One region of the Hominenteromicrobium sp. genome, then DNA from elsewhere that is predicted to be linked to it. Evidence: predicted binding sites of a transcription regulator. Region 1 holds the regulator's gene; the other holds the start of a gene.
What was found. Region 1 encodes LexA, which represses DNA repair genes until DNA is damaged. Its sites were predicted from a motif close to CNAACANNTGTTNG; they were not measured.
Positions count from the first base shown of each region.

Region 2: the regulator LexA is predicted to act here: its motif matches at 2,398-2,411, upstream of uvrB (excinuclease ABC subunit UvrB).

Region 1 covers NZ_JBKWAE010000005.1:101,774-105,988, reverse strand. Annotated here, with positions in the region: gene ACLTX1_RS05585 (peptidoglycan DD-metalloendopeptidase family protein) at 138-917, opposite strand; gene lexA (transcriptional repressor LexA) at 1,416-2,000, shown strand; gene ACLTX1_RS05575 (glycosidase) at 2,127-3,830, opposite strand; gene ACLTX1_RS05570 (adenylylsulfate kinase) at 3,841-4,215, opposite strand, start outside.
Region 2 covers NZ_JBKWAE010000001.1:258,944-263,158, reverse strand. Annotated here, with positions in the region: gene ACLTX1_RS01320 (GNAT family N-acetyltransferase) at 1-352, opposite strand, end outside; gene uvrB (excinuclease ABC subunit UvrB) at 364-2,337, opposite strand; gene ACLTX1_RS01310 (JAB domain-containing protein) at 2,462-3,178, opposite strand; gene ACLTX1_RS01305 (alpha/beta hydrolase) at 3,241-4,140, opposite strand; gene ACLTX1_RS01300 (alpha-L-fucosidase) at 4,161-4,215, opposite strand, start outside.

The DNA of each region.
Region 1 (4,215 bases):
AGAACGAGAAACCAGAAAAATCAAGTAACAAATTGTAAACAGCAAAATATTTTTGAGCAGCAAAAAGCAGCCCCGGTGCATTTTTACACCGAGGCTGCGCGCCCCTAAAACGATGCCGGGGGCAGTTTGGCTCAATTTTAACCGAAAACAGATTCCGGGTCTACTGGCTCGTCGTTTCTGGTGACTTCGATATGCAGGTGGGAATCGAGCGCGGACTCAAACGGCGCGGCGGTCACGCTGCCGATGTCCTGCCCGGCCGTGACGACGTCGCCCTCATGCACGAGGAACGTTTCACCGAGTCCGCAATAGCGCACTTCGTAATCGCCGTGCTCTATCACAATCATATTCCCGCGCAGCATGTCCGTATGCGTCTCTTTTACAATTCCGTTTGCGCAGGCGTGCACGGTTTCGCCGTGCGCCGCGGTGTAATCCGTGCCCGCGTGTACGCGGTAGTCGCGCATCGTTTCGGAGTATACCGGCGTATCGGAAAACTCCGTCATGACCTCCCCCGGCACCGGTCGGGTAAGCGTTTCGCTGACCGTATACGTCGGCTCGGCAGCGGTCTCTTCGACGGGCGTTTCTTCTGCAGGAGCGTTCACTTCCTGCGGCTCCGCTTCTGTGCTTGCGGAGACCTCCGGCACAGTGCCCTGCGCGTGGCCCGCAGAAACGGCGCTCTCCGGGTCATCGTCTACGGGGACGGATGTTTCAGGCGTGGGGCGCGGTGTGGACGCGGCGGAAGACGCACTGCTCTCGCTCCCTGTGGGCTCCAAGAACCCGGAAACGGTATCGTATGTGCTCCACGCCGCAATGCCGATGGCCGTCAGACACACGGCAAGCGCAAGGTAAAACCCGCGCCGCTCCGTACTCTTTTTGCGCTCCGCTTCGGTTTTTTCCTGCTTTTTAAAGTGCATAGCCATATTTTTCTCTCCTGTTTTTAGCGTCATTGGGTTTCTTTACCCGTAGTATGGGCGGGTTTGAGAAAAATATGCAACTATACTTCAGTCCGCGGATTTTCGGCAGACGGAAACTTTCAGTTTCAATGCTGTGCAAAATCGGCACTTCTCCGCGCTGAAAATACCATTATACAAAAGGAAGAAGGACCGATGCGGCTCGGTCCTTCTTCCTTTTAGCTTGAGGGGTATATTGAGGAGGGTAGAACATGTATCCAAGAAAGGTGCGGTTCCTTTTCTTCTGAATACGCTTATATTATACCGCGGTTTCAAAAAGAGTTGTTAAATAGCCATGAATAAACGTTAAAGATTTTGGAACGCATTTATGAACGCTTTTTTCGAGAAAATCCGCAGAAAAAGCAAACAATCGTTTGCATTTTTCGAAAATATATGATACAATGGTTTTAATTAAAGAACTGCCCATTTCTACGGGACTGATATTGTATTAAAACGGAGGAATCGCATATGGCGAGTTTAACGAAAAGCCAGCAGCTTGTATATGACTATCTTTGCTCCACCATGGCGGAACGTGCCGTGCCGCCCTCTGTGCGTGAGATCTGCGCGGCGACCGGTTTGCGCTCCACCTCTACGGTGCATTCCCACTTGAAATCTTTGGAGGCGCTTGGCTATATCACACGCGATGCGGGCCTGAATCGCTCCATTCACATTGTGGGCGCATCTGCCGCAAAGCAGGTGCCGATTCTCGGCAAGGTGACGGCCGGTCTGCCCATTCTGGCCGTGGAAGACATTGAGGGCTATATTCCCTACCCGGACAAAAGCGGCAAGGAGCTTTTCGCGCTGCACGTGGACGGCCTGAGCATGATCAACGCCGGCATTCTGGACGGCGACTATGTCATCGCAGAGAAAACGCCCGTGGCGGAAAACGGCGAGATCGTGGTCGGCATGATCGGCGATGAAGCCACCGTGAAGCGCTTCTATAAGGAGAAGGGCACGTTCCGTCTCCAGCCCGAAAACCCGGATTTCGAGCCCATCATCTCCGATGAAATCACCATTCTCGGCAAGGTTATCGCGGTCATTCGGTATTATTAAGCTTTAAAAGCATAAAGAAAGTCTTGGCGACACAGCAGGAGCTGCAAACAGTCGCCAAGACTTTTTTGATAAAATCGTACCTCTCAGTGCATCTTATTTTCAATTCCGGCTAAATCGCCATACACATTACGAATCGTACTTGAAATATTCTGTATCGGAAGACGTATCTCGAATGGAGACAGAGAAGGAATAATCGCCGAAATCTGTTTGGAGAACCGCTTCTTCGGAGCCGGATTGCCAACGAATATCCATTTTTGTTCCGTTCACTTCAGCCACGATTTTTGCATTTGCAGAAAAAACAGGAAACCGGTTTCTCATCCGCAAAAGCTCGATTTGTTTTTGCACAATCGGCTTTTTCATTCCGGCAGCTATATCAGAGCATGTCAGGTTCGTGCGGTTGATTTCTTTATGCCCACCGGCACCCGCCCTTTGAACGGCAGCATGATCATTACGACCGGCAAACAGATCCAGATACCAAACCTGCGGTTTGCCCGGCATGAAAAGCTGTATTGCCCGTGCCAGAAGCATTTTTTTGTCATCTTCTCCCAGCGCGCTGTAATACGTGGCATTTACTTGATAGTATACGTTTTTTGCGCCGTGCAGATCTTTCACATATCCACCACGGGACACCACTGTATCAATGAGGCTTTGGATTCTTTCTTCCGAAAGCAACCCTTTTAAATCCAACAACGGAATACCATCATGACAGCCCAACATATTAACAGTCAGCATTTTGCGGTCACAGATTTCCCGTATCCACTGTACAAGAACTTCTCCGGACCTTCGTTCAAGTGCATCCAGCAATAATCCGGGTAGGAAAAAGTCATACACCATATACCCTTTTTCTGCAATCGTGCGGTATGTTCCCTCCGCATAGCTGGCATGTATCTCCGGCAAAAGCGTGATACCCAGCGGTTTTGCCAAATCTGTCACCTTGCCGAGCAACTCCCATGTTCCCGGATCATTCAAGAAATTCCGTGCACCCGGCTCTTTCGGTGCATAGGCAAAGGCGTCCAGACGAACGATTTTTGCGCCGTAACCGGCAAGTGTTTGCAGCGTATTTTTGTAGAATTCCCAAACGAGCGGTGAACGGATATTCAGATCCATCTGACCCAAATATCGACGATTTCTTTCCATGAAGTCAACCACCGCACCGCGATACACCTCCAATTGACCAAGTTCCGTCTGCTCGGGCCATTTGCCCTGCTCGACAGCCGCATTGACCAAAGAAGCCAACCGAACTGCCGGAGCATATTTTCCGTGTGTGATTGCCATAAAGTCCTGCGCATCTACATGGGAATAGACAACTTCCTGATAGAAAGTATTCCAATACGGAACATTGCTGTCGTCAGGAAACTTCACCATTAAAATCGGCAAGCCGGGTTTACGGAAAAACATATTTTGCAGCAGTTCGGGGTCCGGCCGGATATATCCCTCCTCGGTCATCGTTCCATGACCTGCCCAAAATCTGTTCCAATCTATAAAGAAGTCACGATAGAGGGATTGTTCCCCGTTTTTCAGTATATCCTGAAATTGCTCGGAAAGCACCGAAGCATGATTTAGTACAAAATCCAACTTCAAGTCAATTCCCATTGAGCGCAGCGCATCGAGATCCGTTTGTTCTGCCAGCAAGTCATTGAGTCGATAGTCTATAACAGAAAATCCGCGATCCAGATCGGTGTTGAACAGGCTTGGAAGAATATAGAACGAAGAAAATACGTCCTTCATTTCCGGCTGTTCCAAAAACGATATACATTCCTTTAATGTGCCGCCCAAGCTGTCAGGATAAGCATTCAGCATCGGGCCAAGGCAGAAATCACCGTCACACATACAATATCTCCTATCGGCCGGCGTCCATTTGCCGCTTAAACTGTTCGTAAGTTAAAAAGTCGCCGGATTTTGACAAGATAATTTTTGCAGCTTGTGCTCGGTTTTCTAACATACCCTGCTCTATCTCCAAAACCATAGCAATAAACGGCGTATCTGTATTTGCATCTCGAGCACGAAGCAGACGGTATTCTCTCGTTTCAGCCGGTGTACTGTTCAGCAGGATCGGAATATCCACACCGTCAAACTTTCCGCAATTGCCGTGCGTCCATTCGAGAATAATCACCGAAATATTCCGAAAATTCTTTTCTTCATACCAAAGCTCCGTCTCCGTGCGGCCCATTCTTTTCAGCCATATCTTATCCGCACCGCTTTTAAACTGTGTCAG
Region 2 (4,215 bases), on a different contig from region 1:
GCAAAAACATGTGGAAGGTCGACGACAATGTGTAGTCGTATTTGTTCAGCTCGCGTTCGATGCACAGCAAATGCGGAAGCTCGAACAACCAATACGGGTGCTTGAAGCGCTCGGTATCGCCCGTAAACTCCTTTAAAAACGGATGCAAAACCTCGTTTGCCGTGATAACCACGCCACTGCCGGTTGATGCCATTTGGAAGAACGGCAGCTCATGCGAATAGAGCCGCACGCCATCAGGCTTCGCCGGCGTTGTGACCGTCACTCGATTTGCTGTAAAGTCTTCTGGCTTTGCATTGTATTCCAGCGCCAATTGACGCATTACCTCTGTAAAGCATTTTGCCTTGTTAATCATGTCGAAAACTCCTATTTTTCCAGCTCCTTGATGCGGTCACGCAGGTAGGCTGCATGCTCAAACTCAAGCAGCTTTGCTGCCGCCTTCATCTCCTTTGTGAGCTTGTCGATCATCACGCGCTTTTCGGCGGCCGTATACTTCTTCTTTTTCTTCGATTTACTGCCCGCTTCTTCCGCCTTTGTGGAAATCTCCAAAATCTCGGAGACCTTTTTCACGATGGTCTGCGGCACGATGCCGTGTTCTTCGTTGTATTTTTCCTGAATGGCGCGGCGGCGCTCCGTCTCACGTATCGCGTATTCCATCGACGGCGTGACAAAATCGGCATACATAATGACCTCGCCATGTGCATTTCTCGCAGCACGGCCAATGGTCTGGATGAGGCTGCGTCCGCTGCGCAGGAAGCCCTCTTTATCTGCGTCCAGAATTGCGACGAGCGACACCTCCGGGATATCAAGGCCCTCTCTCAACAGGTTGATGCCGACAAGCACGTCAAACTCGCCGAGACGCAGGTCACGGATGATTTCCATGCGCTCCACCGTATCGATGTCGTGGTGCATGTAGCGCACGCGGATGCTGTAATTTTCAAGGAAGCCCGTGAGGTCTTCCGCCATTTTTTTCGTGAGCGTTGTCACGAGAATACGCTCGCCGCGCGCGGTACGCACGTTGATCTCCGAAATAAGATCGTCAATCTGCCCGTCGGTCGGCTTTACCGTGATGCGCGGGTCTAAAAGTCCAGTCGGGCGAATAACCTGCTCCACGACCGCTGCGGATTTTTCCAACTCCAAGTCGCCCGGCGTGGCGCTGACGAACACCGCTTGATTGACGTGCGCATAGAACTCGTCAAAATTCAACGGGCGGTTGTCATACGCTGAGGGCAAACGGAAGCCGTAATCCACAAGGCTCTGCTTGCGCGCGCGGTCTCCGGCGTACATGGAGCGCACCTGCGGCAGCGTCACGTGCGATTCATCGACGAACAGCAGAAAATCGTCCGGGAAATAATCGAGCAGTGTGCACGGCTGGCTGCCGGGCTTACGGCCCGAAAGCACGCGCGAATAGTTTTCGATGCCCTTGCACATGCCGATCTCGCTGAGCATTTCAATATCATAGCGTGTACGCTGCTCGATGCGCTGCGCTTCGATGAGTTTATCTTCGGACTTAAAGAACTTGACGCGTTCTTCCATTTCGGCCTCGATTTCCTTGAGCGCGACCGCCATTTTTTCGCGCGGGACGATGTAATGCGACGCCGGGTAGATGGCGACATGCTTTAAATCGCTGACAATCTCGCCCGTAAGCGGCACAACCTCGCTGATGCGTTCGATCTCATCGCCGAAAAATTCGACGCGGATCGCCTTTTCGCTCGATTCCGCCGGAAAAATTTCCACTACATCGCCGCGCACGCGGAACTTATTGCGCGTAAAGTTGATGTCGTTGCGCTCGTACTGGATCTCGACGAGCTTCTGCAAAAGCGCATCGCGGCTTTTTTCCATGCCGGGGCGCAGTGAAATGACCATCGTGCGGTAATCGATTGGGTCGCCTAAGCTGTAAATGCACGAAACGGACGCGACGATAATGACGTCCCGCCGCTCAGAAAGCGCACTGGTGGCGCTGTGGCGCAGCTTATCGATCTCCTCGTTGATGGCACTGTCTTTTTCAATATAGGTATCCGTCTGCGCAATGTACGCTTCCGGCTGATAGTAGTCGTAGTAGGAAACGAAGTATTCCACGGCGTTATCCGGGAAAAACTCGCGGAACTCACTGCAAAGCTGTGCGGCAAGCGTTTTGTTGTGTGCCAAAACAAGCGTGGGACGATTCAATTCCGCAATGACGTTCGCCATGGTAAACGTTTTGCCGCTGCCCGTAACGCCGAGCAGCGTCTGCTCCTTATGCCCCGCGCGGATGGACTCCACAAGCTCTTTGATCGCCTTCGGCTGGTCGCCCGTCGGCTGATATTTTGACTTCAGTACAAATTTATCCCGCTCCTGCATGGCTTTGCTCCCTCACTGAACTTTTAGAACATACGTTTCACTGTGACTTAGTATAACACACGAACACCCGTTTGTCAATGCGTCCCGCCGTTTATGTCCGCCGATGTCCTGTGATGTTCGGCTTTTACGTGATGATCTGCCGTTTTAGGGTGGCGATGTCGTGGCGAAGCTTTTGGAGGACGCCGGTCGCGCGCATGGAGAGGTAGTCCTCGTCCGTGAAAATGAAGTGGTCGGAGAGGATGACGTCTATGCCGGAGAGTGCGAGCTCGATCTCCTTGGTTGTTTGGATGTCCTGCCGTGAGGGCGTGCAGTTGCCGCTTGGGTGGTTGTGCGCGAGGTAAACGGCGTCGGCGTCGTACAAAAGGCACAGCCGGGCGATTTGACGGATATAAATAGGCACGCCGTGCACGGAGCCCTCGTTGACAATGCCCATGTACTTTAAATACCCCTTGCTGTCCAAAATGAGCAGCACGACGATCTCCGTTTTTCTGCCGAAAAATTTGTTCTGCACGGCGGCAAAGGCGGTTTTGGTATCGACAATACGGGTGCGCGCCTGATTTTTCGACTCCATATAGGCACGGAACAAGTCCGGGTAAGCGGCGAGCGCACTTGCAAGGCGCGGGCCGACGCCGGGGCACTCCGCCAAAATCTGCGCGGGGGTATCAAACACATCGCTGAGTTTTCCGTGTCGCTCCAAAAGTGCGGCCGCTGTTGTTTGTGCGGGGCAGCTCGGGTCCAAAAGGTGCAGCGCAAACGTCAAAATATCGAGCTCCGTAGGGTTAGACGTGGTATTCAGCTTTAAAAACTCCGCTTCCTCTTCCCTTTTTCGTCTTGCGGCCATGGTTTTCATTCCTTTCAAATGCTTGAAAAAGGGCAGCACCGCCTATGGGTGCCGCCCGGTTTTCAGCGGTCGATATAACGTTCGATAAAGCTGCGCACAGCGCTCCAATAGAGCTTTGGCGCGACGGAGGCGGAAAGGCAGTGGCCTGCACCCGGCACGGTAAGCAACTGCTTGTCGCAGTTTGCGGCTGCGTAAAGGCGATACACCATGGCGCACGGCACGAGGGCATCAGCCTCGCCGTGAATGAACAGCACGGGAATTTTACAGCGACGAATCTGATTAAGCGCACTCGCTTCGCGAAAGCTATACCCGAACTTCACTTTGGACGCAAGTGACACCGCCGGGATAAACACACCCATTGCGCCGGCGTACAGATCTTTGACAGCGGCTTTGGCCTGATCCCACACAGAGGTGTAGCCACAGTCTTCAATGGCGAGCTTCACCTGCGGCGGCAGCTGCTCGCCCGCCGTCATCATGACGGTGGCAGCGCCCATGGATTCGCCGTAGAGAAGGATCTGCGCGTCTTTGTCGCGGCGAATAATCTCGTAGATCCAGCCGATGATATCCTTACGCTCCGGCCAGCCCATGCCAATCCAGTCGCCGGCGCTGTCGCCGTGGGCGCGGGCGTTCGGCATTAAAATGTTAAATCCGAGGTCATAAAACGACTTGCCGCGGTGGCGCATGCACTCTGCGCGGCCGCCGTAGCCGTGGCAGATGATGGCATAGCGGTGGCCTTTGTGCGGAATGAACCATGCAGTGAGGCGCATATTTTCGGGGTTGCGGTACGTGACGCGCTTGGCATATTTCTTGAACCATACTGTTGCCGCACGGGTTTCTTCATCGTCCGGCAGAGGGTCTTTGTTCGGCGGACGGCGGCGCAGGGTATCGTTTAAAACGGCGTTGGAGACAACCGCGGCCGCACCTGCAGCCAATGCTGCAGCGAATAGTGCTTTTTTACCCATAAACACGCACTCCTTTTGGTTTACTTTGTGTGGACAGCGATGACGGTATCGATGTCATCGGGCAGTTTTACAGTG